One region of the Paenibacillus larvae subsp. larvae genome, then DNA from elsewhere that is predicted to be linked to it. Evidence: riboswitches for the same ligand, from Rfam matches in the RefSeq annotation. Region 1 holds a riboswitch; each other region holds the start of a gene.
What was found. A riboswitch is a leader RNA that binds a small molecule or an ion and turns the genes downstream of it on or off. The one in region 1 is predicted to bind cobalamin.
Positions count from the first base shown of each region.

Region 2: another riboswitch for cobalamin. It lies ahead of metE (5-methyltetrahydropteroyltriglutamate--homocysteine S-methyltransferase); the one in region 1 lies ahead of BXP28_RS20195 (ABC transporter substrate-binding protein).
Region 3: another riboswitch for cobalamin. It lies ahead of BXP28_RS12560 (1-propanol dehydrogenase PduQ); the one in region 1 lies ahead of BXP28_RS20195 (ABC transporter substrate-binding protein).
Region 4: another riboswitch for cobalamin. It lies ahead of BXP28_RS22155 (cobalt-precorrin-8 methylmutase); the one in region 1 lies ahead of BXP28_RS20195 (ABC transporter substrate-binding protein).

Region 1 is NZ_CP019687.1:3,880,006-3,883,739, forward strand. It holds gene BXP28_RS20180 (aminotransferase class I/II-fold pyridoxal phosphate-dependent enzyme) at 1-255, shown strand, start outside; gene BXP28_RS20185 (aspartyl-phosphate phosphatase Spo0E family protein) at 340-603, shown strand; gene BXP28_RS24665 (hypothetical protein) at 998-1,303, shown strand; cobalamin riboswitch at 1,404-1,602, shown strand; gene BXP28_RS20195 (ABC transporter substrate-binding protein) at 1,795-2,790, shown strand; gene BXP28_RS20200 (FecCD family ABC transporter permease) at 2,813-3,734, shown strand, end outside.
Region 2 is NZ_CP019687.1:855,722-859,455, forward strand. It holds gene BXP28_RS04570 (ABC transporter ATP-binding protein) at 1-854, shown strand, start outside; gene xerS (tyrosine recombinase XerS) at 916-1,998, opposite strand; cobalamin riboswitch at 2,202-2,400, shown strand; gene metE (5-methyltetrahydropteroyltriglutamate--homocysteine S-methyltransferase) at 2,584-3,734, shown strand, end outside.
Region 3 is NZ_CP019687.1:2,411,845-2,415,578, reverse strand. It holds gene BXP28_RS12580 (DUF2512 family protein) at 1-101, opposite strand, end outside; gene BXP28_RS12575 (spore coat-like protein) at 286-489, shown strand; gene BXP28_RS12570 (spore coat protein) at 608-811, shown strand; adenosylcobalamin (AdoCbl) riboswitch at 1,157-1,306, shown strand; gene BXP28_RS12560 (1-propanol dehydrogenase PduQ) at 1,693-2,832, shown strand; partial or broken gene BXP28_RS12555 (BMC domain-containing protein) at 3,017-3,369, shown strand; gene BXP28_RS12550 (EutP/PduV family microcompartment system protein) at 3,381-3,734, shown strand, end outside.
Region 4 is NZ_CP019687.1:4,259,952-4,263,685, forward strand. It holds gene BXP28_RS22145 (hypothetical protein) at 1-688, shown strand, start outside; gene BXP28_RS22150 (S41 family peptidase) at 706-1,566, shown strand; cobalamin riboswitch at 2,111-2,275, shown strand; gene BXP28_RS24755 (hypothetical protein) at 2,234-2,359, shown strand; gene BXP28_RS22155 (cobalt-precorrin-8 methylmutase) at 2,428-3,060, shown strand; gene cbiD (cobalt-precorrin-5B (C(1))-methyltransferase CbiD) at 3,075-3,734, shown strand, end outside.

The sequences.
Region 1 (3,734 bases):
AAGGGATTCTGTGAAATCGGCTTGGAATGCCATGAGCCTCAAGGAGCTTTTTATGCTTTTCCATCTATTTCCAAAACGGGGTTGGGCTCGGAGGAATTTGCCCAGCGCCTGCTTTATGAGGGAAAAGTAGCGACGGTTCCGGGAAATGTGTTCGGTCTTGGGGGAGAAGGCTTCATCCGTTGTTCCTATGCCACTTCCGTAACTCAGTTAAATGAAGCCTTGGAGAGAATAGGAAAATTAATAAAAAAGTTATAAATTGTCACAAAAACAGTTGTTCTAGGGATCGTAAACCTGATATGTTTAGGTCATAACGTTCATTTTGAAGAGGGAGGCGGTTTTATGGCATTTTTAGAGTATCAGCTGTCCGAGTATCCGAAGAAATGGCACGTTTCCGAATCTTCGGAACCCCGCATGTCTTCAAAGAATTCGTATAAGGCCTCCTCACTGCACGCTTTGGAAGAAGAGATTCATTTTCTAAGACGCAAGCTGGAACAATTGGTTCTGGAAGGAAGGGAAATGACATCGGAGTCTGTAGTTCAAATGAGCACACTGCTGGATTTTAAAATTAATAAATACATGCAGCTTGTCAAAGAGAACGATTGACCCCGCTGTAATAAAGAAAACGTATATTTTGACAAAAAGCCGAGCCGGTGTTATACCGGCCTTTTTTTAAAATTACCGTATGAGTGTTACCTATCATTTTGTCTATAACTACTTGGAGGTAGATTCTTACCGTGAAGCGTCTTACCTTGCTTCTGCTTAGAACACTTGTTCTTGTCCCGGTCCTGATGGCCGGATGCGGCGGCAAACCGAAACACGATGTTGTAATGTTTATGATGGGATCTTCCGGTTTTCCCGTTGATATTGTCACAAAACTCGAAACTTCATTGAAAGAAAAGGTTGGAGAAGATGTTTCCCTTCTATTTCCGCTTCTCCCATGTATGCTTCCTAAAAATTGGAAGTTTAAGTCGCTGCGGGAGGAAATGGAATCCTGGTCTTGCCCCAAAAAGAGTTTCGTAGCTTTGCTGCCCAAAATTCGTTTGTTTCTTTGGATGATCTGGCCGGTGTGGATGACTTCCCCGGCGGTATCGAGGAAGCTGTTATCGAGCCGGAAAACAAGAAACAGGAGCCGAAACCGGAACCGCTCAAGGAGAAGCATCTGTATGCCGTTCCGCTGGATGAGACAAAATGGTTCAGGGAGAATGAGCTTAGCGGTTTGGGCTTATATGCCATGATTCCCGTGAATGTGCCCGATATCGAAAAAGCCAAGGCCGTTATGAGGAAAATTGCCGAAAAAGAGTGATCCATTTTATTGTCACTAATGATGAATTAGCCTATAATCGATTAAGAGTTTGATTGCTTGATACATGCTGTGCTGTTTTCAGAATCAGCATTTTGAAAAAACAAATACATGATCAGCAGGTCCTGCCGGCAGTACTGTCTGCCATGCAGGTGAAAAGGGAAGCCCGGTGCAAATCCGGCACGGTCCCGCCACTGTGATTCGAGAATGATCTCATTAAGCCACTGTCCGGAAACAGGATGGGAAGGCGGGATCATGCACCACTCGAAAGTCAGGAGACCTACCTGTTGATGACTCTCGCGAAATCCTTCGAGGAAAGGATGGCGTTAAATCAGGAACGGCTCCGAAAGAAGGAGTCCCCAATGGTACTGGTTTATCCTGCCCCTTTCTATTCTTCGAAATAGGAGGGGTTTTTCGTTGCAGTAAAGATTGTATTTGAAAATGGAAGTCAAGCTGGACTCGGAGTACTCTAAATAAAGGGGAGAAGACCAGAAATGAAAACAAGATGGATGAATAGAGTGGTTGCGGGCGTGCTGACCCTTGCATTGGCAGTCAGCATGACAGCCTGCGGAAAAAAAGAGGAGCCTGCGGCTAGCAGTTCACCGAAAGCGGAAGCGACTGCCAAGTCGGGAGATTCCTCTTCTAAGAAAACGCAATATCCTTTGAAAGTCACGGATGCGACAGGTAAAGAATTCACTTTTGAGAAAGCTCCTGAGCGGATTGCCTCCATTTCACCAGCGGAGACAGAATCCCTTTTCGCCATCGGTCTTGGTGACAAAATTCAAGGGGTATCCGATTTTGATGATTTCCCGAAAGAAGCTAAATCAAAGCCTAAGCTTGGCAGCATTATGAAACCGAATGTGGAAGCCATGATTGCGGCGAATGTGGATGTGGTATTTACGGGTATATCGACCAGCAAGGAAGACGTAGAGAAGCTTCGCGAATCCAATGTGCAGGTGTTTAAGGTCGAACCGAAAACTCTCGATGATGTTATGAATAATATGCTGCTCTATGGTAAAATTACCGATCATCAGGAACAAGCCGAGCAAGTAGTGGAAAAAATGAAAGCTGAAAAGCAAAAAGTGGTAGATGCGGTAAGCAAAGTAAAAGCGGAAGAGAAGAAGAAAGTATATGTGGAGTTTTCTCCGGGCTGGTCAGTTGGCAGCGGGGAATTCATGAATGAAATCATCGAGCTGGCCGGTGGGATAAATGTCGCTTCAGACATGAAGGGATGGCACCAAATCAGTGAAGAGAAAATCATAGAGAAGAATCCGGATGTCATATTGTATGCGAACGGTGTAACTGACGACAAAACCAAGAAAAACCTGGAGGAACTGATTCGGGGCCGCAGTGGCTGGGATCAGATCAATGCCGTAAAAAACAATACGGTAATCGGTGTAGACCAAAACCTGATCAGCCGTCCGGGTCCGCGTATCACACAGGGATTGACCGAGGTAGCTAAAGCGATTTATCCGGATCTTGTCAAATAAACCTGTCATAGGTGAAAGATATATGAAAAGAAAATTATTCATTTGGGGAGGAGTAGGGGTACTACTCCTTTTTCTTTCTATTTTGCTTAGTCTGTCCGTAGGATCAGCTTCTTTGCCGGTTCCCGATATTTTCCGGATTTTGGTGCATCAAATACCATTTTTGGGTGATGCCATTCAGGCTGACTGGCCCGGGTCTTCTGAACAGATTATCCTGAAAGTAAGGTTTCCCCGTGTGATGCTTGGAGTGCTCGTAGGCGCTTCTTTGTCGGTGGCCGGGGCAGCTTTTCAAGGGGTTTTACGCAATCCCCTGGCAGATCCTTATACGCTTGGCGTTTCATCAGGTTCATCTGTCGGAGCTGCTTTTCTTATTTATTTTGGTTTGCAGTACGCTTTTTTTGGCCAATGGACTATTCCAATCGTGGCTTTTACCACAGGACTTTTCTCTTTATGGTTGGTACTGAGGCTTGCCCGGATTGACGGAAAAATTCGCATGGAAACCTTGATTTTGTCCGGAGTGGTCATGCAGGCTTTCCTGGGTGCTTTCGTTTCTTTTATGGTGGCTATGTCTAATCAGGTTGTGAATGAAATCATGTTTTGGCTGATGGGCAGCCTCGCTATGAGAGGATGGGCTTACACAGCAGTAGTGTTTCCGTACTTGCTGATCGGCCTCGTCATTTTGATTGGATACTCCCGGTCCTTGAATCTGATTTCGCTTGGGGAAAGACAGGCTTCCCATTTAGGGGTTCATGTGGAAAGGACGAAGATGATCGTCCTGACCGTAGGGACACTGATCACGGCTGCGGCCGTTTCCGTATCGGGTGTAATCGGATTTGTTGGATTGATTGTGCCCCATTTGATCCGGCTTCTTGTCGGTTCTGATTATAGGCTGATTATTCCGCTTTCCGCACTGGGCGGGGGAATCTACGTGTTATGGGCGGATACTT
Region 2 (3,734 bases), 1.3 Mb from region 1:
GATTGATTAATTCCTCTACTGTGCTGACCCAGGCATCTGCTTCACTGGAACGTGTTGTCGAGTTCATGAAAGAGCCTTACGATATCCGGGACAAGCCTGAAGCCCGGCAGCTGCCTGAAGGAAACGGGGAGATCTTGTTTGATCACGTGTGGTTCCGCTATAACAAAGAGGATGATTGGGTCTTGAAAGATATTCACCTGCACATCAAGCCTGGACAGACTGTGGCTCTGGTAGGAATGAGCGGAGGAGGAAAGTCTTCTCTGATCGGCCTGATCCCCCGTTTTTTTGATATCGAAAAAGGGCGTATTGAAGTAAACGGTATGGATATCCGGGATGTTACCCAGATCAGTTTGCGTGAAGAAATCGGGATGGTACAGCAGGAAAATTTTCTGTTCAGCGGTACGGTCAGGGAAAACATTTTGCTGGGAAATCCGAACGCTACGGAAGAAGAAATGATAGCAGCTGCCGTTTCGGCAAATGCCCACGGCTTTATTACCCAGCTTCCAGATGGTTATGACACGGAAATCGGCGAGAGAGGTATCAAATTGTCCGGAGGGCAGAAACAGCGTGTAGCTATTGCCCGCGTTTTCCTGAAAAACCCGCAGGTCCTCATTCTGGACGAAGCCACTTCCGCTTTGGATTTAGAGTCTGAGCATCTGATCCAGCAGTCCCTGCAGGAATTGGCGCATAATCGTACAACACTCATCGTGGCACACCGTTTATCTACTATCACACATGCAGACCAAATTGTTGTCATGGAAAACGGGGAGATTGTAGAGCAAGGGACGCACATGGAACTGCTGGAACAGGAAGGCAGCTATGCAAGGCTGTTCAATGTGCAGACGCTTGTTTAAATTTGCTTCTGGTTGCCTAGCATAGTAATTGCATCATAAAACAGATATGAAGCAGGGGTAGCTAATCTTCCCTGCGCCGGTCAATGGCTTCTTCCATGGTCTTGTCTGTCAAGTGGGCATAGATCTGGGTAGTATCGGAAGATGCATGGCCCAACTGCTCCTGCGTTTTATACAAATCATTTTGCAAGTAATAATCCGTGGCAAAGGAATGCCGCAGTTTATGGACGCTCAAATACGGCTTGCCAAACCTTTTGGCATATTTGAGCACCATCTCTTGCATGGCCCGTTTTGTCATCATTTTTCCTTCGGACCTCCCGTTAGGAATGGTGAGAAACAGGGCCTTTTCTTTTTTGGGCGGCCGGTATCGTGTCTCTCTGATTTCCAAATAACGGGAAAGATCTTCCATCGCTTCCTGCCGGAAATAGACTCTTGTTTTAAAGCTGCCGTCATTATTCCCCTTGCGGAATACATAGATGGTCTTTTTCTTAATATCCAAGTCGTCCAGAGTCAAATTGACCACTTCGGAAACACGTAAGCCGGAATGGAGGATCAGACTGACAATACAGGCGTCCCGCACATGATTTTGTTTGTAAGCATATAAAGCCTGTTTATTATCAGCCACATCGTGTTCGTACCCTTCCCTGATATAGTGGATAAACTCGATGATTTCTTCCTCCTGCAGCAGTTTGCCTTCAAGCTTGCTGGCGATATCCTTGGAGCGGTTGGTCCGTTTGATTTCGATCTTGGCCATAACGTTTCTTTTAAGCAGGGGATAAAAGTTTTCATCTTCTGCAATTTGGCTCAAATAATGAAACAGGGACCGAAGGGAGGATAATTTACGGGTTATGGTGATTTTTTTATTCAGGTGATTCTTATGCGTGGCCAGGAAAGCTTTGAAATTGTCGATGCTGTCCGTATGAAGCCGCTCCAGATCTTCCAGAGGGATGCCGGGCATTTGTTCCGCTTCTGTCAGTCCTTCCGCCATCATCCAACCGAAAAAAGTTTCGTAGTCCCGCACATATTCCAAAAGAGTGGAGGGAGAAAGATCCGGCAGTTTATGATGAATATATTTATCCACGTACCAGGGCATGTGGGGAAGTTTTTTGTCCAGTTCTTCACGGTCTTTTTGTTTTTGTATGTTCATGTAGGTCACCTCGGTATTTCATTCTTAATTTGCGGGACAAATCGCTAGTTTCAGTATATCGGAGCTTCAGGACCGGTACAATGCCTGATAATCAGATAACCATACGGGAAGACCGAATTGCCTGCATATCAAGGAAGAGTTAATTTCCTATTGAGAAACTTGGGATTATCTTGTATAGTGAATACAAATCGTTCTGCAAAATATTGCATATTGTGGAGACAGGTGCTTCGTCTGTAACGATGAAACTTAAAAGGGAAGATCGGTGTAAATCCGTCGCGGTCCCGCCACTGTAACAGAGGAGCCTTGTGCCAGGCAAACGCCACTGGTCTAAGATGACTGGGAAGGCGGCTTTAAGGCGATGAATCTGGAAGCCAGGAGACCTGCCTGTTCTAACGACACTGCTAACCTACGGACGATAGGAAGGTGTTAGATGACCATGCCAGTTTATTATGCAAACACGGGCATCTTTCCCTATGCGCCAGAAAAGGAAGGATGCCTTTTTGTTATTGGCTTTCTGCACCTTTACCTGCCATCTCTTTGCTTTCCATAAGCAAAATGATTCCTATTATGAGAGGAGCCATATGAATGAGTAATTTGGTAAACGGTAATTTGGGTTATCCGAGAATCGGTTTGAACAGGGAATGGAAGAAAGCTCTGGAAAGTTTTTGGTCCGGAAAAATAGGGGAAGATGAGCTTCTTTCCACGACTCGCCAGCTTCGTCTCAGCCATTTGAGAAAGCAAATAGAGAAGGGCATTCAGCTAATCCCCGTAAACGATTTTACTTTGTACGATCAAATGCTGGACCATGCGGCAATGTTCGGCCTGGTTCCAAGCCGTTTCCATTATGATGGAGGGCCTGTATCCTTAGAGACTTATTTCGCGATGGCTCGGGGAAATAAGCAGGCTACAGCTTGTGAAATGACCAAATGGTTTAATACCAACTATCACTATATTGTGCCTGAATTACAGGGCGCGGCGCCATCCTTAACGGTAAACCGGCCGCTTGAGGCCTACCGTGAGGCTAAACAGGAATTAGGCGTAGAAACAAAGCCTGTCCTGATCGGGCTGCTCACCTTTCTGAAATTATCTAAAGGTTATGAGCCGGACCGGTTTGCCTCCCTGGCAGATCAGTTCCTTCCTTTGTATAAACAGATTCTAATAGAGCTGGAACAGGAAGGGGTTGCCTGGGTCCAAATTGATGAACCGGTATTAGCTGCATCTTTATTTACAAATGAGGATGTTCAGGTTTTGCAAAACGTTTATCAAGAACTTCATAAGGCTGCACCGGAATTGAACATTTTACTGCAAACTTATTTTGATTCCGTTCCATACTATGAAGCTGCTGCAGGATTGCCCGTACAGGCGCTTGGTCTTGACTTTGTCCAAGGAGCGGAAGGAAATCTCCAAGCTATTCAGCGTTTCGGTTTTCCGGAAGACAAAATCTTAGGTATCGGCATTATCGATGGCCGGAATATATGGGCTTCGGATTTAAAGGAAAAAATACGGACGCTTGAATCCATTTCCGCAGCGGTACCTTCTTCCAGGTGGATTCTTCAACCTTCCTGCAGCCTGCTGCATGTGCCAGTCAGCCTGGAGCAGGAATCGGGGCTGGATTCCGTTTTGAAACAAGCTTTAGCTTTTGCCGATGAAAAGCTGGATGAATTGGTCCTGCTGACTAAGTATTGGACAGAAGGCAGTGATTCAGTTCAAGCGGATTTAACCAGCAACGAAGAGGC
Region 3 (3,734 bases), 1.5 Mb from region 1:
GCAGCTGTGGCTGCCCCTACAAAAGTAGCTTCTGTATACCACATAAGCAGGGGAATGACTACGATTCCGTTTAACAATACTTTAATTAGAAATTTATTCATCAATTTTTGACCTCTTTTCTGACAGTTATTGTTTATTAGCTTCTCCAAACATCCCCAATTTTATTTCAGCCTGATCCTATTTCTTCATAGCTTTTTCATGTTTTATTTTACCAATTTAAATTGAATATCCTTATTTGCACGGGCGGATAATAAATTCATGGTTTAAAGGAGGTGAATCGTTATAATGGCACAACAAGGCCTTGCCGTACACGAAACATTGGAAGTACATGAGCTCCTTACCTTTAAAAATACCTGTATGACAAAATCGGTTGCTATGCAGGGACTGGTTTCTGATCCGGCGCTTAAAAGTCTTTTGCAAGAAGATATTCAGCATTCTGCAAAAGCAATTCAAGACTATCAGGGATTATTATCCCGACCCCATATTTAGAAAGGAGAAAACATAAAAATGAGCACCACTGTAGAGAATTTAACCGGTATGAATGTAATAACTGAACAGGTTATCGCATCCGATTTCCTTATTGCCTCAAAATCCGGTGTTAAAGATCTTGGCTACTGCTTTAACTGAAGCCACTACTCCGGAAGTCAGATCAGTTCTGAAAAACCATCTGGATACAGCGATCACTATGCACCAGAAAATAACGGATTACATGCTGAATAAAGGCATGTACCATCCCTTTAATGTAAATGAACAAATCCAAATGGATATCCAGAATGCCCAGAAGACTTTAAATTTAATGAATCGTTCCTGAATTCCAGAAAAACGTTTTACTTTACAACAAGGGCCCTCCCCAATGCACATAATTTGCTTAAGGACGGGCCTTATATTTTTCTACGAGGAAAAAACTATCATTCTCAGCTTTTTAATTTGCTATAATTTTATGGATGAGAGGATTTTAGCAAAAAAATACGACAGGGATAATATCTTTCTAAAAAAGGAGAAGGATAATGAGCAAGAAAAGACATTCCGTTATCGAGTCTCCAAAACTTCAGCCTCAATTGGACAACAGCGAATAATCTGCCAAATAATTTGTCAAATGATTTGCCAAATTATTTCTATATGCTATAATGTTCTCGAATGGTAACATTCACGTCATGCCACAATATAAAAGTTTTAGGCAATGGAAGTTTGGTGCAAATCCAACGCGGTCCCGCCACTGTGATAGACCGGATACCGGTCTTAAGTCAGGTCTTTTGCCTAGAAACTTTGAGCAACCAACCGCTTCGAGGCGAAAGTGGTGGTTTAGAAGTCTAGTGTGACGATTATCGCCTCTAGGCTTTTTTTATTGGAAAGAGGGTGTCCCGACAATGTTGTCGGGGGTATGGCCTGGCGGCGGCGCCAAACATGTACAAGGATGTACAGCAAGGAAACGGGTAGATTCTTCAACGAAGAAGAATGTGATACACAATGGCGTGTATCCCCTTTTTTTTATCATCTGCCTTTTGCATAAGATGGCATTAAGCAACAACAGGTTGACGTTTTACTGAATAAGGGTGTAAACTAATAGACGACAATCAAATGACAGCAAGCTGCACAATGACGTGTACATATAAGCAAAGAGGCTTTTAAAGGAATTCGTTCTTTTAAAAGTCTCTTTTTTATTTTCCTGAAACTTACATTGGAGGTGCCTGCATGGATAAAATTTCTTTTAAAACCGATATCTATATGGGGCAAGGTGCGTTAGACCGGCTAACGGAATTACGCAACAAACGAATATTTGTCGTTACCGATCCGTTCATGGTGAAATCCGGCATGATTAATCTGCTGTTCGAGAGACTGCACGAAAGCAACAAACAGTACATTTTCAGCAATATCGTGCCGGACCCGCCAATCGAGGTCGTGACAGAAGGTTTGGAAGCACTCAGCTCGTTTAACACCGATATGATCATAGCCGTGGGCGGAGGTTCTGCTATTGATGCGGCCAAGGCGATGAAGATCTTTGCCAAAAAACTGATGAACCAGCAGGATATCCCTTTCGTGGCCATTCCGACAACGAGCGGCACCGGTTCCGAAGTCACTTCTTTTTCGGTCATCAGCGACAAGAAGAAGAATATCAAGTATCCTCTTGTTTCTCATGACATGCTGCCGGAAGAAGCTATTTTGGACCCTGAACTGGTCAAGAGTGTTCCGGATTTCATCACGGCTGATACGGGAATGGACGTATTGACCCACGCCATTGAAGCCTATGTGTCCACCAAAGCCAATGATATTTCCGATGCCCTGGCGGAAAAAGCGCTCAAGCTTGTGTTTGCCTATCTGCCCAAAGCCCACAAGGACGGCAGTGATCTCGAAGCGCGTGAGAAGATGCATAACGCATCGTGTCTGGCCGGTATGGCTTTCAATATTGCTTCACTTGGACTTAACCATGGGATTGCCCATGTGGCAGGAGCCAAATTCAAGATTGCCCATGGCCGGATGAACTCGCTATTATTGCCGCATGTGATTGAATTTAATGCTGATTACAAGCCGGGATACGGCAAAGATGAAGGCAATGCTGCGGCTGCAAGATATGCGGAGATCTCCAGAAGCTTAGGGCTGCCGGCTTCCAATTCCCGAAGCGGGGTACGCAGTCTGGTCCAGGCGATTAAACAGCTGCAGAAGCAATTGAAGATGCCGCAAACATTAAAAGACTGCAATATTGCATACAGTACTTTGGAAGAAATGCAGGAGGCCATTGCCCAAGGTGCGCTGAAGGACGGATGTACAGCAACCAATCCGCGTGTTCCGTCAGACGCGGATGTGATCGGAATTTTGAACAAAATGTATCAATAAAATTTACCGCATTGACAACGTTTGCTTAAATCAAATATATTATGAGATAAAGATAGCACAATGGCGTGTTGTATAACAAGTAAAGCGAAGAGGCTTCTTAAAATTTCCGTGTGAATTTTTTAAGAAGCCTTTATGTTTTTTTATGGCTTTAATCACGTGTTTTTTTGATGGGATGGGATAAGGGATGAACCAGCAAGATGAAAAGCAGCGCGTCATTCAGGAGTACGTGCCCGGGAAACAGGTAACCTTGGCTCACATTATTGCCAATCCAACAAGGACATTTACAAGAAGCTGGGATTGGGGACGGATGTGCAGGATGCCATTGGCATTATGACGATAACCCCAAGCGAAGCCTCCATTATTGGGGCGGACATTGCAACCAAGGCAGCCGGCGTTCAGATCGGTTTTGTCGATCGTTTCAGTGGCTCCCTGGTTATAACGGGCGATGTTTCATCCGTTGATTCAGCTGTGAATGAAGTACTGAATGGTTTGCAGAACATTCTCGGATTTTCGGCTGCTGCCATTACGAGAACGTAGGGGAAACTGCCATGAAGAAGTTGATATTAGCCGGGAGTACAGGCTCTGGTAAGACCACGTTATGTCAACGGCTGCACGGTCAGGAGCTTGCCTACAAAAAGACACAGGCGATTGAGAATTTTGAGCAAGCCATAGATACGCCCGGGGAGTGCATTGAAAACCGTTCTTTATACAGAATGCTTCTTGTTACAAGCGTTGATGCTGATGTAATCGGCCTTGTGCAAGATTGCACAAACGAAGAAAGCTATTTTCCTCCGTCCTTTGCTACAGCATTTGCCAAACCGGTCATTGGCATTGTAACCAAGATCGAACTGGCGGAGTCTGATGAGGATATTGCAAAGGCAGCGGAATACTTGCAGGCCGCC
Region 4 (3,734 bases), 380 kb from region 1:
TGCTCTTTTCTGGAAATCGCTTCAAGCAATGAAGCATCGGAAACCACGATTGGCGGTCCTTTTCATTCTCCCTATCATTTATTTGTATGCCTTATACCGGTCTGGGCTGAGCCAAGAGACGATATTGGTCTTTTTTCCGGCAACATTTACTTTATTCAGCAGTGTTATTCATTTTTCAATGGAAGATATTATTGGCAGCGAATCCATCCTGGCGACATCCATTTCCATACAAAAAATCTGGCTGTGGAATCTCATTTTTATTGTTGCTTCAGGCTATGTTTATTCAATCATTTTACTTACTGCGGGGACAGGCTTATTGAACTTAGTTAAAGGAATTGGGGATTTTTCCCTTAGTGTGTATGACGAAATGCAGTTTATCGCTAATCTTGCGCTTTGTTTTGCTTTTCTCGGAGCCGCAACTTGCCATTACGCTGATTATAGCTTTGGAAAACAGATGACCGCTTCTGTATTCGCTTTAATTCATTTAGCATGTCCCTTTGTTTTTCTCATCTGGGGCTCGAGATTAGAAGTAAACCAGAATAGTGTATGGATTACCTTGGCAACTGCAGTTTTTATTTTTTTGATTGCTTTTATTTTTATTAGGAACTCCAACAAAGAAAAGCTCCTTATGAATACGCAAAAATTAATGATGGCATATAACAACACTAACAATACTATAGAAGAGTAAAGGGGCTGAGTAGAAGAATGCTATTCTTCTCTTTACCGTTATATATCAGCAAAAGAGCAGCCAAACAGTATTTGGAACTGTATGAGGAAAACGAACTGCAATTAGACCGGAACGAATGCTATAGGCAAAAAAAAACGGAGCTGCTGCGCCGTGCCTTTATTTCTGCATCTCGGTTTGCCGTTTTTATTGAGGAGACCAAAGGGACTCCATACACTTGCTTTCGATTTGGCAAAAACTATCCCCGAAAAAGAAGGAACACTTCAAGTATTGAGCATGATATCAAATTCGGCGATTATATGTATATTGCCATTGGGTTTTTTGATCATGGCGTTTCCCGTAAAATGGAAGAGGTACTAAAGCGTTACAGAGACCGAAAAGGATTAATTCTTGATTTGCGGAACAATACAGGAGGTAGTATAGAAGAATGCATGAAAATTTCCAGATTACTCCTTCCTTCATGTGATATTGCAGAGTTGCGCTATCCGGGTAAAACCATAATTTATACGTCCGACGAGGCCAGATTCGGTTTTCAGCGCATCTTTATTTTGGTTAACGGATACACAGCCAGCTGCGGTGAAATATTGGCATTGACGCTGAGAGCCCATTTAAATGAAGCGGCAGTTATAGGAAACCGGACAGCGGGCAAGGATATCGGGCAACGGACATTCAATCATAGAAAGAAAAGAATACTATTCACTGTTTCGTCCTTTTATTGGACAGTTGAGGGGGGAAACAGCCATAAGCTTGAGGAATATTTGGAAAAGGACAACCCGTCCGGTATATCCTTCCTATCAGACGATGATTATTACAGACATATCCATTTTATCGACTCTTTCGCTGCAGGTGGTCAGGGGCAGGAATATGCCGGAGAACGGTAAACCCGCTTGTTACTTCATAGCAGTTCAGAACAGGCTTTTGAACGGTAACGCCGTGCCGGGCATCAAAAAAACATGCTGCCGGTAAAATAGCCGGGAACCCATCCAAAACTATTTCTTTTTCCGGGTACCGGCGTAGAAACCGTAGACAACAATTAAAGCAATGATGATGGGAAACCAAACGGAATCAAACATAATCAATCCTCCTTTGGGGATTTTCACTAATTATAATAATATGAAATGAAGGAAATATAAATATAATGATAATGAAATCATTAAACTATTCCGTAATAATCCGCCTTGCAACTGCAAGTTCAAACCTTCCACCCTTTCAGGAATCTAATGACTTTTAGATTTTCCCCAACTTTTTTTCGGTGAGATGAATAGTGCTAATTCATGTATCCATTTTTTCCATATTTGGATATCGCAAAGAAAGCGGAAACACAAAAAGGAAAATATTAGTGATTAGTGAGTTCTATCACAGGCGCCTCAGCATTAGTCAAGGTATGATCATCTTAAGAACCAGATATTCAACCTGATAAAAATTGAATAGAAAACTGGGTAGAGATCAGGGAAAGAGGTGCGATTCCTCTACAGGCCCTAGCTACTGTGAAGCGGACGAAATCCCCTTGATGTCACTGGAACATTTCCGGGAAGGCGGGAAACTAGAATGATGCAAAGTCAGGAGACCTCCTCTATTCAGCCTATGCAGCAACTTCTAAGGGAACAGTTGTCTATTGCAATGAAACCAGGGCACAAGTGTGTTCAAAAAGCACTTGGAAACGGCCATTTCTGACGTATGGACACGAAACCTTAAAGTTTCGTGTTTTTTTGTTCCTTTTACTCGGGAAAGGAGAGGAAAAGATGAGTTACATAAAAGACCCAAAGCTTATTGAAGAAAAAAGTTTTGAGATCATACAGGAAATCATTACACAAACAAGACCTGAATATGCCTTCCGGAATAGGGAAGAGGAACTGGTAATGAAACGGGCGATTCATACGACGGCAGATTTTGATTATTTGGATAACCTTGTTTTTACTCATGATGCATTGGCGAAAATACGCGAAACAATCAGGCATGGCGGAATGATTTTTACAGATACCAATATGGCCTTGAGCGGGATGAATAAAAGGATTTTAGATCAATACGGCTGCCGGTACCGCTGCTACGTCAATGAACCTGAAACAGCAGAAATCGCCAAACAGCAAGGCATCACCCGGTCTATGGCCGGGATTCAACTTGCCGCAAGGGAAGAGGAACGGAAATTATTTGTAATTGGCAATGCGCCTACAGCAGTCTACAAAATTTTGGAAATGGCAGATGCCGGTAAATTGGATGCGGAGGCTGTAGTCGGAGTGCCTGTTGGATTTGTCGGGGCAGCAGAATCGAAAGAAGCCCTCTATGAAAGTGATATACCGGCGGTAGTTGCCCGTGGACGAAAAGGCGGAAGCAATTTGGCTGCAGCCATCATTAACGCAGTGCTATATGCGATGTAAGAGAAGGTGGCCCTATGGGAGACTATGTGTATCATGAGGGAAAAAAATTACGCAAGGGTTATACGACGGGCGCTTGTGCAGCCGCAGCAGCCAAAGCGGCTGCCGCCATGGTGATCAAACAGGAGAAAATAGCGGGAGTTTCTGTGATTACGGCAAACGGAACATCTCTGCAAATTCCCGTGAAAAAACAGGAATTTGATCAGCATACCGCGACGGCCGCCGTTCAAAAAGATGGCGGTGATGATGTGGATGCGACGCATGGAATGTGGATTTTTGCGAAAGTAACCTTAAACGCCGGCGGGGAAATCAGACTCGACGGCGGGCAAGGAATCGGGCGTGTGACTCAAAAAGGCATTGCGGTCCCGGTTGGGGAAGCGGCTATCAATCCGATACCACGCAAAATGATTATCGCAGCCGTCCGGGAAGAGATTGGTGCAAAGCTGGGCGCGGATATCATCATTTTCGCACCGGAAGGTGAAGAACGTGCGGAGCGGACAATGAATAGCCGCCTGGGGATTATCGGCGGAATTTCCATTTTAGGAACGACAGGAATCGTAACCCCAATGTCCGATGAGGGGTGGAAACGGTCGCTTTCCATGGAACTGGAAATGAAAAAAGCACAAGCCTTCCGGAAAGTGATTCTGGTACCGGGGAATTATGGAGAACGTTTCGTG